2 regions of the Micromonospora sp. WMMB482 genome follow, and region 1 is predicted to be linked to the other one. Evidence: predicted binding sites of a transcription regulator. Region 1 holds the regulator's gene; the other holds the start of a gene.
What was found. Region 1 encodes HspR, which represses chaperone genes until heat shock. Its sites were predicted from a motif close to TTGAGTNNNNNNNACTCAA; they were not measured.

Region 1 (8,761 bases):
ACGCCCGGCTCGCCGATCAGCACCGGGTTGTTCTTCGTACGCCGGGACAGCACCTGGATCACCCGGCGGATCTCCGAGTCCCGGCCGATCACCGGGTCGATCTTGCCGTCGCGGGCGCTGGCGGTGAGGTCCACGCCGTACTTGGCCAGGGCCTGGTAGGTCTGCTCGGGGTCGGCGGTGGTGACCCGGCGGTCCCCGCCCCGGACGGTCGGGAACGCGGCGACCAGGTTCTCCTCGGTGGCGCCGGAGTTCTTCAGCGCGACCGAGACCGCGCCGCCGACCCGGGCCAGCCCGGCCAGCAGGTGCTCGGTGGAGGTGTACTCGTCGCCCAGTGGCCGCGCGATCTGCTCGGCGGCGCCGATGGCGTTGACGAACTCGCGGGCCAGCGTCGGCTCGGCGATGCTCGACCCACGGGCGGCGGGCAGGGCGTCGACCGAGCGCTGGGCGACGCGGCGCAGCTCTGCGGGGTCGGCCCCGACGGCGCGCAGCAGGCCCGCGGCGGTCGAGCCCTCGGTGTCCAGCAGTGACAGCAGCAGGTGCCAGGACTCCACGGTGGCGTGACCGCGCTGGTTCGCCAGCGCTACGGCACCGGTGATGGCTTCGCGGCTCTTGGTGGTGAGACGTTCCGTGTTCATGGCTCCCCCGGATCGGCGTGTCCACTGGACATGACACAACCAGGGTTGAGTCTATTCCGCTCAACTCCACCCCTGTGACCTGAGTCACTACTCGCTGGCGCGCGGGTAGATCTTGGTGGCAAACGGCCCCTCCGGGGGCCCTTTCGTACCAAGATCTCAGCGACGTGGGAGACGCGCGAGGCAAGGAGTCTCGTGGTCGGCGCGCAGCACGCAACGCCGGCCGCCGTCCAGCTTGCGGTCGCAGAACACCCAATGGCGTACGGCCTGGTCGTCCTCGGCCGAGACGGTGATCCCGCCCAGCTCCACCACCGCGAGGAACGCCAGCGACCGCCCGGCCGTGCGACCGAGCATCTTCGCCCGGGCCAGATCGGCCGCGCGTACCGGCAGATGGATCACGAACCGCTCCGTCACGACCGACCGGCCAGGTCGCGCATCGACGGCGCCTGACGCGACTGCCACTCGCGCAACGCGTGCTTGATCCGGGCCGTCTCGTCCCGACTTCGAGCGATTTCGGCGTACGCGGTGGCGAGGTCCCCCGCAACGCGATCGAGGAACGCGGCGACCTCGGCGGGGTCCAGCCCTCGGCGGCGCGTCGCGAAGCGGTGGCCCCGCACCTGCCAGGGCCGGAGCGGAAGGTACGAGGTGGCGCGGTAGGCGCCGACCGGCGCGGAGTTGGGCGGTTCCGCGTTCCGCCGCTTCGGACGTATTAGCAGGAGATTGCGCACGACACTGCTCCTTCTGCCGAGGAGACGCTGAGCGGTCTGACTCGTGGGAAGATCTTGGGGCCTACCAGGAGTTGCCGCCATGCCCCGAGTTTCGGACCGTCAGAGAATCGCGCAGGACATCAGAGACAAGATCGCGTCGGGCGAGTACGGCCCTGGCGACAAACTCCCCTCCCTGCGTGAGCTGATCGCGCACTACCAGGTGTCCGCGGAGCCGGTCCGCTCGGCACTCTTGATCCTTCAGGCCGAAGGTCTGGTCGAGGGACATCAGGGCAAGGGCACCTATGTCACCACTCGCGACGACGCCCCCTGATCCCGCACCACCGCGCGACCGATCCGCCCCGAACGCGGCAGGTGCGTGCCCGGAGTAGCCTCACCGGCGTGCGAGTACGAGTCGAGCAGACCGCCCTGCCCGGGATCGGCGTCCGTCATGAGCTGATGACGGAGTCGGGCCGCCGGCTCGGTGTGGTCTCCCACCGCAATGGCCGCCGCGACCTGGTTCTCTACGATCCGGACGATCCGGACTCCTGCCAGGCCGACATTCCCCTGACCGACGACGAGGCGGAGGCGCTCGCCGACATCCTCGGCGCGTCGCTGATGCTCAGGCAGCTCTCGGGGCTGCGAGAGCAGGCCGCCGGGCTGCTGACCGAGCAGATTGCCATCCCGGCCGGGTCGAAGTACGTCAACAATCGGCTGGGCGACACCAAGGCACGGACCCGGACCGGCGCGTCGATCGTGGCCGTGCTGCGTCAGGGCACCGTGAACGTCTCGCCCGATCCCACGTTCCGGTTCGAAGCCGGCGACGTGGTGGTCGTGGTCGGCACCCGCCAGGGACTCGACGGGGTGAGCGCCATCCTGGCCGAGACCGATCCGGACGGCTGAGGCGCATGCACGAAACCACGACTCTGCTCGTCGAGGTCGGGGCGCTGCTGCTCCTGCTGGGGCTGCTCGGCCGATTCAGCCGCCGGTTCGGTATCTCGCCCATCCCGCTCTACCTGCTCGCCGGCCTCGCCTTCGGGCACGGCGGCCTGCTGCCGCTCAACGCCAGCGAGGAGTTCTTCGCCGTCGGCGCCGAGATCGGCGTGATCCTGCTGCTGGTCATGCTCGGCCTCGAATACAGCGCGAACGAGTTGGTGGGCAACCTCCGCTCGGCCGCGCCGGCCGGCCTGATCGATGCCGTGTTCAACGCGCTGCCCGGCTTCGCCTTCGCGCTGCTGCTCGGGTGGGGCTGGGTGGCGGCCGTGGTGCTCGCGGGCGTCACCTGGGTGTCGTCGTCCGGTGTGATCGCCAAGGTGCTCAACGATCTGGGCCGGGTCGGTAACCGGGAGACGCCGGTGATCCTCTCCGTCCTCGTGATCGAGGATCTGGCAATGGCCCTCTACCTGCCGGTGGTCACCGCACTGCTCGCCGGCGCCGGCCTGCTCAAGGGTGGGATCTCGCTCGCCGCCGCGATGCTCACCGTGGTGGTCGTGCTGGCGGTGGCCATCCGGTACGGCCATCTGATCTCCACGGCGCTCTCCGCCAAGGATCCGGAGGCGCTCCTGCTCGGGGTGCTCGGCCTGACCCTGCTGGTCGCCGGTATCGCGGCCAAGCTCCAGGTCTCCGCCGCGGTCGGCGCGTTCCTGGTCGGCATCGCACTGTCCGGCCCGGTGGCGCACCACGCCACCGAACTGCTCTCCCCGTTGCGCGATCTGTTCGCCGCGGTCTTCTTCGTGTTCTTCGGGCTGGTCACCAACCCGCTGGACATGCCGCCGGTGCTGCTGCCCGCGCTGCTGCTCGCCGTGGTGACCATGGCGACGAAGGTGGCCACCGGCTACCTGGCCGCCCGCCGGGCCGGGATCGCCGAGCCCGGACGCTGGCGGGCCGGCCTGGCGCTGACCCCGCGCGGCGAGTTCTCCATCGTCATCGCCGGGCTGGCCGTCGCGGCCGTCTACCCGGTGGAGCCGAAGCTCGCCGCACTCGCCACCGCCTACGTGTTGATCACGGTGGTGACCGGGCCGATGCTCGCCCGCCTGCCCGACACCCCGTGGTTCAAGCAGTGGCTGCGCACCCGCGCCGCCGCCGCTCGTGCGGCCTCGCCGTTGCCCACGCCGGTCGGCGACTGACCGGGTGCCGGGCCGGATCCGCCGCAGGGCAGGTCCGGCCCGGCGTTGTCAAATTGATCCCGGGAAGGTCTACCACTGCTCCGTCCAAGCGCGTTAACGTTTCGGCCCAGCAGCCAGGGTCCGCGGGTGGCCTGCGCCCCCGCCAGCGCAAGCGGAAGGTCGGCCGGTGAGCGTGCAGGAAGAGACGTTCCGCGGCTTCGCAAACCCGGTCGACCCCTCGCCCGCCGAGCTTCGGGCGTGGGCCTATCAGCCGGACTCGGTGCCGCTGACCTCGATGCCGCCGGACTGGGATCTGCTGGTCGCCGGTGACCACCTGGTGCAGACGCTGTTCGATCTGGCCATGGATCAGGGCTGCCCGGCCCGGCGGTTCACGCTGCACTGCCTCTACATCTACGCCGCCGACGGCATTCGGACGAACTTCCGCGCCCACCCCAAGCGCCGGTTCCGCAAGCTGGTCGAGCAGGCCGAGAAGTCCGGCGACGACCTGATGCGCAACTGGGCGCACAACAGCCGGGTGCTGCTCGCCCGGCCGGATCTGTTCGTCTACCGGGACTGGTGCGAGGGCGGCCTGGTCCGCGAGAACCGCCGCCTCTGACGCCTCGAACGCCTCGCCACCCCGAATGACGAACGGGCCGGGATCCCCTCCCCCCCCGGGGTCAGCGTCGCCCAGCCACCTCGACCTGCCCACGTCGACCTCGCTGGCCACGTCGACCCGACCGGCCTGGTCGATCATGAACTTGGCGGTGTTTGGTGTCCGGTTTGTCGCCGCCAACTTCATGATCGACCGCGGGGCGGTGCGTGGTGCCCGCCCGGGGCAACCCAGCATCCGGGCCCGCCCTCCGGAACACGAACGGGCCGGGATCCCCCGTGGATCCCGGCCCGCACGTCGGCGGATCGTCTAGGTCGACCCGCCCTGCTTCTTGCGCCGCTCGTCGTCCCGTGCCCGGTCCACGCCGTGGTCCGTCTGGTCGACGAAGCGCCCTTCCTTGACCCTGTCGCTGAAGCGTCCCTCGGTGACCCGGTCGAACCGCTCGCGCACGTTCTCGGCCACTTTCTCCAGCCGTTCCTCCGCGCGCTCGGCCACCTTCTTCGCCGGTTCCGTCATGACTCCCCCCGCCAGCCCGGAATCCGCTTTGGGGGCTTTTGCCCCTACGGAAAGCCTAGTTGACCCCGCTCTGCCGGACGCCGCTTTCCCCTGACCCGGCCCACGAACCCCCGGGGAACCGACGAAGGCCGGCGCAGCCCCGGGGGAGCGGGGCGCGCCGGCCTTCAGGTACGAGGTCAGCGGTCGGGCGTACGGCGTGGACGCCAGACGACGAGCGCGGTGGACGTGCGGTTGGTGGGCACGAGGTCGCCGCGGGGGAAGCCGCCGAGCGACTCCAGCTCGGCGATCCGCCGGTACGCGGCGTCCAGCTCCGCCTCCAGCCGGGCGACCCGCTGCTGCGCCTCTTCGAGCAGCCGCTCCAACCCGATGATCCGCTTCACCCCGGCCAGGTTGATCCCGTCGTCCTGGCTGAGCCGCTGCACCTCGCGGAGCAGCACCACGTCCCGGACGCTGTAGCGGCGACCTCCGCCGGACGCCCGGCCGGCCTGCACCAGGCCCAGCCGGTCGTACTGGCGCAGCGTCTGGGGGTGCATCCCCGCCATCCGCGCGGCCACCGAGATCATCAAAACCTTGGCCTCGTAAGCCGGGTCACCCGAGCCGACGTACTCCTCCGACATGCCCGCTCACCTCCGCTGCCGCCGTCAACTGAATCGACGTACCCGCGCGTCGAGATGTTCCCGCGCGGCGGGCGGAGTCTGCGCCGCGAAGGTCTCCAGCGCCGCCCGCGCCTCGTCCGAGACCTTCGCCGGGACCACCACGTCGAGTGTGACCAGCAGGTCACCGGCGCGGCCGTCCTTGCGTACGACGCCCTTGCCACGGGCGCGCAGCACCCGCCCGCTGGGCGTACCCGGTGGCACCCGCAGGGTCACCGTCCCGTCCAGGGTCGGTACACGCAGGTCCGTGCCGAGAACCGCCTCGGCGTACGTGACCGGGACGGTCAGGGTCAGGTCGTCCCCGGTACGCCCGAACAGCTCGTCCGGGCGGACCTTCACCTGTACGAACAGGTCGCCCGCCGGGCCGCCCCGCTCGCCGGGCTCACCCCGGCCGGCCAGGCGGATCCGCTGCCCGTCGGCCACCCCGGCGGGGAAGCGGACGTGCAGGGTGCGGGTCTTGGTGACCCCGCCGGTGCCGTGGCACTCCGGGCACTTCTCCTCGACGATCGTGCCGACGCCCTGACAGTTGCGGCACGGCTCGGAGAAGCTGAACGACCCCTGGTTGCGGGTGGTCACCCCGGCGCCGTGGCAGACCGGGCAGGCCACCGGCTGGGTGCCGGGCTTCGCGCCGTTGCCGTGACAGGTGTCGCAGACCCCGGGCGCGCGCAGCGTCAGCGGCAGCGTGACGCCGTGAACCGCGTCGGTGAAGTCGAGCGCCACCTCGGTCTCGACGTCCCGGCCGCGGGCCGGGCCGCGCGGACGCGCCGGACCACCGCCGCCACCTCCGCCGCCGGAGAAGATCGAGCTGAACAGGTCGGTGAAGCCGCCGCCGCCGAACCGGCTGTCGCCACCGCCGGCGCCGCCGCCGAACAGGTCGGAGACGTCGAACGGCATGCCGCCCGGCTGGCCCGCGCCGCGGGCGTTGCGCCGGAAGGCGCCGGAGCCGAACAGCGAGCGCATCTCGTCGTACTCGCGGCGCTTCTTCTCGTCACCGAGCACCGCGTACGCCTCGGAGACGGTCTTGAACCGCTCCTCGGCGCCGGTGTCGCCGGGGTTGTGGTCCGGGTGCGACTCCCGGGCCAACTTGCGGTACGCCTTCTTGATCTCGTCCGAGGAGGCGGACTTGTCCACGCCCAACGCGGCGTAGTAGTCCTTCTCGATCCAGTCCTTGGAACTCACCGGTCCACCCCCTTCCACGGGTCGAACCCCGGTCGTCCCGCCCGCCCGGTGCGGGCGGGCGGGACGTCACGGGTCGGCACTACTCCGGGTCCGCGACCGCGACCATGGCGGGCCGCAGCAGCCGCTCGCCGAGCTGGTAACCGCGGCGCATGACCTGCACGCAGGTCGGCTCCGTCACGTCGGCGGAGGTCTGGTGCGCCACCGCCTCGTGCCGGGTCGGGTCGAACGGGTCGCCCGTCTCACCGAACGCGGTCAGGCCGAACTTGGCGAGCGCGCCGGTGAGCTGCTCGGCCACGCTGCCGAACGGGCCCACCAGGTCGCCGTGCTCGCGGGCCCGGTCCAGGTCGTCGAGGATCGGCAGCAGCGCGGTGAGCACCGCCCCGGTGGCCTGCTCCTGCACCAGGTTGCGGTCCCGGTCGACCCGCTTGCGGTAGTTGGCGTACTCCGCGGTCACCCGCTGGAGGTCGCGGGTGCGCTCCTCCAGGTCGGTACGGAGCGACTCCAGCTCGGCGCCGAGCGGCGTGTCCGTGCCGGTCCCGCCGTCCGGCTCGGCGGGCGAGTCGACCACGGCCGGACCGCTGACCTCGGCCTCGCCGCCGATCTCGTCGACCACGACCTCGGCCTCCTCGACCAGCCCTTCGGCGGGCGCGTCGGCGGCCGCGTCGGCCGCCGAGGCGTCGTTCGCCGGCTGCTCGGTCACCTTGCCGAGCTTGCGCTTGTCGCGGATGACGACCCGGGGTTCGTCGCCGGTGTCCTTGCCGGCGCCCGGCGCCGACCCGGTGGCACCCGGGTCGGCCGCTCGTGGCTTGTCCGTCATGCGGTTACCTCATCCCTCTGCCGTGCGAATCGTGTCCGGGACCGGATGTCACTTCTTGTCCTCGTCCACGATCTCCGCGTCGACCACGTCGTCGTCGCCACCGGCCTTCGGGCCACCGGCCGCACCCGCACCGGCACCGGCGCCCGGCCCGGCCGCGCCCGGGGCGGTCTGCTCGCCCTCCTGCTGCTGGGCGTAGAGCAGCGAGCCCGCCTGCTGGGAGACCTGCGCCAGCTTCTCGTGCGCGGACTTGATCTTCTCGATGTCCTGCCCGCCGAGGGCGCTGCGCAGCTCGCCGAGCGCCTCGTTGAGCTGGTCGCGGTTCTCGCCGGGCAGCTTGTCGCCGCTCTCGGCGAGGAACTTCTCGGTCTGCCACTGGAGCGCCTCGGCCACGTTGCGGGTCTCGGCCTCCTCACGGCGACGCTTGTCCTCGTCGGCGTGCTCCTCGGCGTCCCGGCGCATCCGCTCGATGTCGTCCTTCGGCAGCGAGGAGCCGCCGGTGATCGTCATCTTCTGCTCCTTGCCGGTGCCCAGGTCCTTGGCGTGCACGTTCACGATGCCGTTGGCGTCGATGTCGAACGTGACCTCGATCTGCGGCACGCCGCGCGGGGCCGGCGGGAGACCGGTCAGCTCGAAGGTGCCGAGCTTCTTGTTGTAGGCGGCGATGTCCCGCTCGCCCTGGAACACCTGGATCAGCACCGACGGCTGGTTGTCGTCGGCGGTGGTGAACACCTCGGAGCGCTTGGTCGGGATGGTGGTGTTGCGCTCGATGAGCTTGGTGAAGATGCCGCCCTTGGTCTCGATGCCCAGGCTCAGCGGGGTCACGTCGAGCAGCAGGACGTCCTTGACCTCGCCCTTGAGCACACCGGCCTGGAGCGCGGCGCCGACGGCGACGACCTCGTCCGGGTTGACGCCCTTGTTCGGGTCGCGGCCGGTGAGCTGCTTGACCAGGTCGGTCACGGCCGGCATCCGGGTCGAGCCGCCGACCAGGATGACGTGGTCGACGTCGGAGATCTTGATGCCGGCGTCCTTGACGGCCTGCTCGAACGGGCCCTTGCAGCGGTCCAGCAGGTCCTGCGTCATGCGCTGGAACTCGGCGCGGCTGAGCGTCACGTCCAGGTGCAGCGGCCCGGCCGAGCCGGCGGTGATGTACGGCAGGTTGATGTTGCTGGTGGTGGCGGCGGACAGCTCGATCTTGGCCTTCTCGGCCGCCTCCTTGAGCCGCTGCATGGCCATCTTGTCCTGCGAGAGGTCGATGCCGTGCTCGCCACGGAACGTCTTCACCAGGTGGTCGATGATGCGCTGGTCCCAGTCGTCACCACCGAGCTGGTTGTCACCGCTGGTGGACTTGACCTCCACGACGCCCTCGGCCAGCTCCAGCAGCGACACGTCGAAGGTGCCGCCACCGAGGTCGAAGACCAGGACGGTCTGCTCCTTGGAGCCCTTGTCCAGGCCGTACGCCAGGGCCGCCGCGGTCGGCTCGTTCACGATCCGCAGCACGTTGAAGCCGGCGATCTCACCGGCCTCCTTGGTGGCCTGGCGCTGCCC
Region 2 (8,761 bases), 3.3 Mb from region 1:
ACGTCGGCCAGCGCGCCGCCGGGGGCGCCCTTGGCGAGGAACCCCCGCACCCCGGCGGTGAGCGCCGGCCGGAGCTGGGCGGGCCGGCCGTGTCCGGTGAGGATCACCGGGGCGCAGCCGGGCAGCGCCCGGGTCAGCTCGGCGGCGACCTCGACGCCGCCGGGCGGCGGCATCTCCAGGTCGAGCACGGCGACGTCGGGGCGGTGGGCCAGCGCCGCGTCCAGGGCTCCGCGCCCGTCGCAGGCGTGGGCGACCACCTCGATGTCCGGTTCCAGGTCGAGCAGGGCGGCGAGCGCGAGCCGGATCAGCTCCTCGTCGTCGGCCAGCAGGACCCGGATCACGGCGTCACCGGCACGGTCGCGACCAGGCTGAACACACCGTCGGCGGCCTCGGCCCGGACCCGGCCGCCGGCCGGTGCGAGCCGATCGGCCAGGCCGCGCAGGCCGCCGCTCAGCGGGTCCGGTCCACCGCCGGCACGGACACCGTCGTTGCTGACGGTCACTGTCACCACGCCGTCCTCCCGGATGATCTCGATCCGGCACCAGCCGGCCCGGCTGTGCCGCAGCACGTTCGTCCCGGCCTCGCGCAGCACCGCGGCCAGGTCGGCGGCGACCGGCGCGGGCACCTCACCGGCGGGCGGGACCACCGTCGTGCGTACCCCGCTGGAGCGCAGCACCTCCCCCACCGCGGCGGCCTGCTCGGCCAGGTCGACGGCGCGGTAGCCGTGCACCGCCGCCCGCACCCGGGTCAGCGCCGAGCCGGCCAGCCGCCGGGCCTCGGCCGCCTCCCGGGCGGCCCGGCCGGCGTCGCGCGACGCCAGCCGCTCCGCCAGCTCGGCCTTGAGCGCGATCACTGTCAGGTCGTGGCCGAGCAGATCGTGTACGTCCCGGGCGAAGCGCAGCCGTTCCTCGGCCGCGGCGAGCCGCGCCTGGGCGGCCTGCCCCTGCCGGGCCTCGACGAGCAGGTCCCAGAACCAGACCTGGATCCAGGTGAGCGCGGCGATCCCGGCGCCCACCACGCCGGTGACCAGCAGCGCCGTGAGCACCGGCCCACCTGTCGACCAGGTGACGGCGGCGGACACCGCGAGGACGCCGGCCGCCGCCACCGCCGCGACGACAGGCCGGAACAGCAGCGGCGTCATGCCGACCAGGGACGCCCCGAGCCACGCCCAGGTCGGCCAGGATCCGGCCGCGACCGGGCCGAGCAGCGGCAGGCTGAGCAGCGCCGCCACGGTCAGCGCGGCATGCCGGCGGCGGCGGGCCGGTACGGGCAGCCACGGGGTGACCGCGGCGTGCAGCACCGCGATCTGGGCGGCGGTGAACGCGAGCAGCCCGGCGGCGCCGAGCGCGACGCGCACCGGGCCGGGTTCACGGGCCAGGCCGACGACGGGCAGCAGCACAGTGGTCCACACGTTCGTGGCCAGCGACAGCAGGGTGACCCGCCGGGCCCGGCGCAGCCGGTGGTCGGCGGAATCGACTGTCATGCCCGCCGATCCTAGGGCGTGCACCGCCCCGGCCACCCCCGGGAGATGTCACGGCCGGACCGTGCGATCCGCACGGTTTCCCGGTGACGGACGCGCCTTCTCCGGTGCGCCGAGCGGCGGCAGGGTCGGGGCATGACGGAGATGACTGTGGGCGTACCCCGGCGGTGGGCCGGATGGGCGCGGACCCGGCACCTGGCCGGGATGGTGGTGGCGATGGTGGCCGGGATGGTGCTGCTCGGGCCGCTGTGGCAGGTCGCCGGCGGCCTGCTGGGCGGCGCGGCGGTGCTGGCGCGGCCGGACGTGGGCGCGCTGGTGATGGCGACGAACATGGCGGCGGGCATGGCCGCCTGGATGTGGTACCGAGGGGACGACCGGGCCGCCACCGCGGAGATGTCGGCGGCCATGTACGTGCCGTTCCTGCTGCTGCTCCCGCCCTGGTGGGCGGGATGGGTCGGGCACGACACGCTGCTGCTCGGCGGTCACCTGCTGATGGTGCCGGCGATGCTGCTGGTGGCCCTGCGGCACCGGCACACGGCCGCCGCGCCGCCGCGCCCGGTCACCGCGGCCGTGGCGCGCGGCTGGCCGGCCGGTCTGGGGCTGCTCATGACCGTGGACATGTGGTTCGCGCCGACCGTCTTCGCGCCGTGGACGCTGCTGGTCCTGCCGGCCGGCTACCTGTTGATCGGCACCTGGCGGCGGCAGTGGGGCGACCGGCGCGCGCTGGCCGTGCAGCTCGCCGGGGCGGCCGTGTGGGGCGGGCTGGCGGTCGTGGCGGTGATCGCCTCCGCCGACCTCGCCGGGGTGCTGGTGGGCGTGGGCTGGCTCGTCCATGCGGCCTGGGACGCCTGGTACCACCGCACCGGCGCCGTGGTGCCACGCGGCTACGCGCTGTGGTGCGCGGTGTTCGACGTCGGAGTGGGCCTCACCACGCTGCTGGCCGTCCTGTCCCGGTGATCCGGCGAGGGCACGGGGCCGCGCCGGATCACCCGGACGGGACGGCACACGGGTGGCGCGGCGAACGTTTGCCCCGGTCGCCGCGACCGCCGCGCGGCGGTGATGAAAAGCTTGTCGCATGACCGCCGCACCGACCCCGACCGACCCCGCCGTTCCCGCCGACGCCGAGGAGGCCATCGCGTTCGCCGACCTCGGGCTGCGCACCGAGTTGCTGGGCGCGCTGTCCGCGCTCGGCTACGAGGAACCGACGCCGATCCAGCGGGAGGCCATCCCTCCGTTGCTGGCCGGGCAGGATCTGCTGGGTCAGGCGGCGACCGGTACGGGCAAGACCGCCGCGTTCGCGCTGCCGCTGTTGCAGCGGATGCCGGTGGGGCGGGCCGAGGGCGACCCGGTGTCGCTGGTGCTGGTGCCGACGCGGGAGCTGGCCGTGCAGGTCTCCGAGGCGTTCCACAGATACGGCAAGGATCTGGGCGCGCGGGTGCTGCCGATCTACGGCGGGCAGCCGATCGGCCGGCAGCTGCGCGCGCTCGACCACGGGGTGGACGTGGTGGTGGCGACGCCGGGCCGGGCCCTCGATCACATCGCCCGGGGCACGCTGCGGCTCGGCGCGCTGGCCACGGTCGTGCTGGACGAGGCGGACGAGATGCTCGACATGGGCTTCGCCGAGGACATCGAGGCGATCCTGGAGCACGCCCCGGCCGGCCGGCAGACGGTGCTGTTCTCGGCCACCATGCCGGCCCGGATCGACGGGCTGGCCCGGCAGCACCTGACCGACCCGGTCCGCATCCGGATCGAGCGGGAGCGGCCGGTCGCCGGGGAGGCGCCCCGGGTGCGGCAGAGCGCGTACATCGTGGCCCGGGGCCACAAGCCGGCCGCGCTGGGCCGGGTGCTGGACGTGGAGTCGCCCACCGCGGCGATCGTGTTCTGCCGCAGCCGGGAGGAGGTGGACCGGCTCACCGAGACGATGAACGGCCGGGGCTACCGGGCCGAGGCGCTACACGGCGGGATGAGCCAGGAGCAGCGGGACCGGGTGATGGGCCGGCTGCGGTCCGGGACGGCCGACCTGCTCGTGGCCACCGACGTGGCGGCCCGAGGGCTGGACGTCGAGCAGCTCACCCACGTGGTCAACTACGACGTACCGTCGGCACCGGAGTCGTACGTGCACCGGATCGGCCGGGTGGGCCGGGCCGGCCGGGAGGGCGTGGCGATCACGCTCGCCGAGCCGCGTGAGCACCGGATGCTCAAGACCATCGAGCGGGTCACCGGGCAGCGGATCGCCATCGACAAGATCCCCACGGTGGCGGACATGCGTACCCGGCGACTGGAGCTGACCCAGGGCGCGCTGCGGGAGAGCCTGCTGGAGGACGACCTCGACCCGTACCGGGCGATCGTGGAGTCGCTCACCGACGAGTTCGACCTGGTCGAGGTGGCGCTGGCGGCGGTGAAGCTGGCGCACGAGGCGACGTCGCCGGGCTCGGACGACGAGGAGGAGATCCCGCAGGTTCCGGTCCGCGGCCCGCGCGAGGGCCGGCCGGAGACCGGCGGGCGGGGCGAGCGCCGGGGCCCGGGCCGCCCGCGTACCGGCGGTACCACCCAGGTCTTCATCGGGCTGGGCCGCCGGGCCGGGGTTCGGCCGCAGGACCTGGTCGGCGCGATCACCGGGGAGACCCGGATCAGTGGCCGGGACATCGGCTCGATCGAGATCGCCGACCGGTTCTCGCTGGTCGAGGTGCCGCAGGCGGTGGCCGACGAGATCATCGCGGGGCTGCGTGGCACCACCATCAAGGGGCGCAAGGCGACGGTACGCCGGGACCGGGACGGCGACGGCCCGGGCGAGCGCCGCGACCGGGGCTACGAGCGGCGCGACCGCCGCTGAGCCCGGCGCCTTCGGCGGGCGGACGCGACGTCGCCCCGGCCACCGCGCGTACGGTGGCCGGGGCGACGGTCGTCAGGCCGCGGCGAGCGCCGGACCGTCCAGCGACTCCGTGCCGATCCCGGCCGGGCGCAGCGCCAGCGCGAGCACGTCCGCCACGTCGGAAAGGGTGTGCACGGTCAGCGCCTCCCGCACCTGCTCCGGCAGGTCGTCCAGGTCCGGCTCGTTGCGCTTCGGAATGATCACCTCGGTGAGACCGGCCCGGTGCGCGGCGAGCAGCTTCTGCTTCACCCCGCCGATCGGCAGCACCCGGCCGGAGAGCGTCACCTCGCCGGTCATCCCGAACTCGGGCCGCACCGGCCGCCCGGTGACCAGGGACGCCAGCGCGGTCACCATGGTGATGCCCGCGCTCGGGCCGTCCTTGGGCACCGCGCCCGCCGGGACGTGCAGGTGGATCCGCCGCCCGGCCAGCGCGTTCGGGTCCAGCCCGTAGCGCCGTCCGTTCGACCGCAGGTACGACCACGCGATGTGCGCGGACTCCTTCATCACGTCGCCGAGCTGGCCGGTGAGCGTCAGCCCCGGCTCGCCCTCCATCGTGGTGGCCTCGATGAACAGCACGTCACCACCGGCGCCGGTGACGGCCAGGCCGGTCGCCACGCCGGGCACGGCGGTGCGTTCGGCCGACTCCGGGGTGAACTTCGGCCGGCCCAGGTAGCGGGCCAGGTTCCCGGCGTCGACGTGCACCGGCGCGGCGTCCGTGGCGAGCGCGACGGCGACCTTGCGCAGGATCTTCGCGAGGGCCCGTTCGAGCTGCCGGACGCCGGCCTCCCGGGTGTACTCGCCCGCGATCAGTGCCAGCGCCTCGTCGGCGACCGTCACCTCGTCGGTGGTCAGCCCGGCCCGTTCCCGCTGCCGGGGCAGCAGGTGGTCCCGGGCGATGGCGACCTTCTCGTCCTCGGTGTAGCCGTCCAGCGCGACCAGCTCCATCCGGTCCAGCAGCGGGCCGGGGATCGCCTCGACCACGTTGGCGGTGGCCAGGAACAGCACGTCGGACAGGTCGAGGTCGACCTCCAGGTAGTGGTCGCGGAACGTGTGGTTCTGCGCCGGGTCGAGCACCTCCAGCAGGGCCGCCGCCGGGTCGCCGGAGTAGCCGGCGGCCAGCTTGTCGACCTCGTCGAGCAGCACGACCGGGTTCATCGAGCCGGCCTCGCGCAGCGCCCGCACGATCCGGCCGGGCAGCGCGCCGACGTAGGTGCGCCGGTGGCCGCGGATCTCCGCCTCGTCCCGGACGCCGCCGAGGGAGACACGGACGAAGGTGCGGCCCAGCGCCCGGGCGACCGACTCGCCGAGGCTGGTCTTGCCGACACCGGGCGGACCGGCCAGGGCCAGCACCGCGCCGGATCCGCGGCCGCCGACCACGCCGAGGTTGCGCTCCGCGCGCCGGTTGCGTACCGCGAGGTACTCCAGGATGCGGTCCTTCACGTCGGCCAGGCCGGCGTGGTCGGCGTCGAGCACGGCCCGGGCCGCACCAAGGTCCGTGTCGTCCTGGGTACGCGTGTTCCACGGCATCTCCAGGACGGTGTCCAGCCAGGTACGGATCCAGCCCGCCTCGGGTGAGGCGTCACTGGCCCGCTCCAGCTTTCCGACCTCGCGCAGCGCCGCCTCGCGGACCTTCTCCGGCAGGTCGGCGGACTCCACCCGGGAGCGGTAGTCGGCGGAGCCGTCCGGCTCGTCCTCGCCCAGTTCCTTGCGGATCGCGGCGAGCTGCTGGCGGAGCAGGAACTCCCGCTGGGACTTCTCCAGCCCTTCGCGGACGTCGCTGTTGATCTGCTCAGTGACCTCCTGCTCGGCGAGGTGTTCCTTCACCCAGCCGACGAGCAGTTCCAGCCGGGCGGTGACGTCCGGCGCGGCGAGCAGTTCGGTCTTCTGCGTCAGACTGAGCCAGGGCGCGTACCCGGCCGAGTCGGCCAGCTCGGACAGGTCGGTCATCCGCTCCATCGCGTCGATCACCTGCCAGGCGCCGCGCTGCTGGAGCACCGACGTCATGAGCGCGCGGTACTCGCGGGCGAGTTCCCGGGCGCGGCCCGCCGGTGCGGGCTCGTCGAGTGGGGTCGCCCCGACCCAGAGCGCGGCGCCGGGGCCGGGCACGCCGGAGCCGATGCGGGCGCGGGTCAGACCGCGGATGACCGCCGCCGGTTCGCCGCTGGGCAGCCGGCCCACCTTCTCGATCGTGGCGACCACGCCGACGGAGCCGTACTCGCCGTCGATGCGGGGTACGGCCAGGAGTTCCTTGTCGCCGGTGGCGCGCGCCGCGTCGACAGCGGCCTGGGTGGTCGGGTCGAGGGTCACCGGGATGACCATCCCGGGCAGCAGGACGGCGTCGGTCAGTGGGAGTACCGGAAGAGTTGCCATCGAACACCTGCCATCGCGTTGGTTGAGCGTGTCTGGCTCAAGTAACAAAACGTGCCCCTTGTTCCGGGTTGTGACCCACACCACTCCGAGCCGCCGCGTTCCCGCGCCCCGCACCCAATGGCGGCACCCTTTAGCGCGACCCGCCGAATGGAAACAGCGGGCTATTGTTGCGGAATTACCACGCGGTAGGTCAAACTCTTAGCCACACCCCGCCCGACACAGGGAGTAATGGCGATGGCAAGGAAAGTAATCACCGTTCTGACCGACGACCTCGACGGCGGAAAGGCCGATCGGACCGTCGAGTTCAGCCTGGACGGCGTGGCGTACACGATCGACGTCTCCGACGAGAACGCGGGCGTCCTGCGCAAGGCGCTGGATCCGTACATCAGCGCTGGCAGGCGAATGGGCCGGGGAGCGGCCGAGGTCCCCCGCGGCGCCCGCCGCACCACCCGGCCGAGCACCTCGGGAATGGACCGCGAGCAGAACCGCGCCATCCGGGAATGGGCCGCCAAGAACGGGTTCGAGATTTCCGAGCGCGGGCGCATCCCGGTGTCGGTCGTCGAGGCGTACAAGAACCGCTGACCGCCGCCGGTTCACCGTCGGGCATCCCGGGGTCACGCTGAGAAATCGGCGTGGCCCCGATCGGCTTTCTACGGCCGGCGCTTTTCATCTCGCCGGATACCGCCGGGATGAGATTTCTTTCGGGACCACCTCCCACCGTGCCCGTACGCGGGAACGGCAGCGGCCGCCCGGAGGAGCCCTCCGGACGGCCGCTGCCGATCGCCCGATCAGTTGACGCGGATGCGCACCACGTCGATGGCGGGGGTCTGGTTCGCCCGCTCCATCATCGGGATGCGGTGCGAGCCGTCACCGGCCCAGACCGCGCACTGCGCCACGCCCGACTGCGCCAGGCCCGGGATCTGGATCAGCACGTCGTCCGGCTGCTCGCTGCCCCGCCCGTCCTCCGTGGCGACGAAGAACGCCGGCACGTCCTGCGGGTTCGGAGGCTGCCGGGTGCTGCCGAGCATCCGGCAGGCGGTGTGGAAGTGGCCGCGCACCAGGCCCTGCCCGTTGAGCAGCGAGCTCTCCAGGTAGTAGCCGCCCTGGCCGGCGGCGAGGAAGCGGTCCCGCACCAGGTTCTTGGTGGTGACCCGGAGCGTGAACGGCTGGTTGCGCCGCACCTGGTTCGGGAACTGCGTGATCAGCAGCGACGGGTTGTTCGCCGCGGCGCCCACCTCACCGAACGCGGTGCTCACGCACCGGTTGCCGTTCTGGAAGCCGTCGTGGGCCTGAAGCTCGCTGTCGGAGCAGTCCTTGGCGAGCACGTCCAGGCCGTTTCCGCCGCCGTTGTTCTGGCCACCGCCGTTGTTGTTCCCGCCGCCGTTCTGGCCGCCGTTGTTCCCGCCGTTCTGGCCGCCGTTGTTCCCGCCGTTCTGAGGGGCATCGGTCACCGCGCACTGGGCGAGCTGGTCCAGGCCCTGCGGACGCTGGGCGACCCGGCCGATGGCGGTGGCGATCCGGTTGAGCGTGGCGGTCCGCTTGTCCGCGAGCGGACGCAGGATCGCATTGTTGATGAACTCACCGCCGTTTCGGCCGTCCGCCGCGAGCCGGCGGTTCGCCTCGGCGATCTGGCTCTCCAGCAACGCCAGGTTACGGTCCACCTCGGCCCGGGCCCGGTCGGGCACCTGCGGCAGCCGGCCGCGGACGTCCGGGCAGGCCACGGTCGGGGTGCCGGCGCCCGCACCGCCCGCGTTCGTCTGCTGGCACTCGGCCGGCGACATCTGGCCGTCGCCCCAGTGGTTGCGGACCCAGCGGCCGTTCTGCCACGTACGAGTGGTGCTCCCCTGGCCCTTCGGGGCGGTCGCCCCGGGGCTCGCGGGCACGCAGGACGCCGAGGCGGCGCGGGTGGTCGTCCGCCGGTCCTGGGCGGACGAGATCTGGGTGACGGCGACGATGCCGCCGAAGACCGCGAGCGTGCCGACAACCGCCAGCATCCGCTTGCTCCGCGCGTTACCGGATGCCCGGCGCGCCCGTGTGGA

Region 2: the regulator HspR is predicted to act here: its motif matches at 6,745-6,763, upstream of lon (endopeptidase La).

What each region holds. Positions count from the first base shown of each region.
Region 1 covers NZ_JAHOPD010000020.1:2,565,783-2,574,543, reverse strand. The annotation lists gene clpB (ATP-dependent chaperone ClpB) at 1-635, opposite strand, end outside; gene KSK32_RS13075 (hypothetical protein) at 792-1,046, opposite strand; gene KSK32_RS13070 (DivIVA domain-containing protein) at 1,043-1,360, opposite strand; gene KSK32_RS13065 (winged helix-turn-helix domain-containing protein) at 1,440-1,670, shown strand; gene KSK32_RS13060 (cation:proton antiporter regulatory subunit) at 1,739-2,239, shown strand; gene KSK32_RS13055 (cation:proton antiporter) at 2,245-3,462, shown strand; gene KSK32_RS13050 (hypothetical protein) at 3,629-4,057, shown strand; gene KSK32_RS13045 (hypothetical protein) at 4,361-4,567, opposite strand; gene KSK32_RS13040 (heat shock protein transcriptional repressor HspR) at 4,744-5,184, opposite strand; gene dnaJ (molecular chaperone DnaJ) at 5,209-6,399, opposite strand; gene grpE (nucleotide exchange factor GrpE) at 6,479-7,216, opposite strand; gene dnaK (molecular chaperone DnaK) at 7,265-8,761, opposite strand, start outside.
Region 2 covers NZ_JAHOPD010000020.1:5,855,170-5,863,930, forward strand. The annotation lists gene KSK32_RS28615 (response regulator transcription factor) at 1-341, opposite strand, end outside; gene KSK32_RS28620 (sensor histidine kinase) at 338-1,483, opposite strand; gene KSK32_RS28625 (hypothetical protein) at 1,616-2,437, shown strand; gene KSK32_RS28630 (DEAD/DEAH box helicase) at 2,556-4,313, shown strand; gene lon (endopeptidase La) at 4,386-6,722, opposite strand; gene KSK32_RS28640 (Lsr2 family protein) at 6,957-7,304, shown strand; gene KSK32_RS28645 (hypothetical protein) at 7,511-8,716, opposite strand.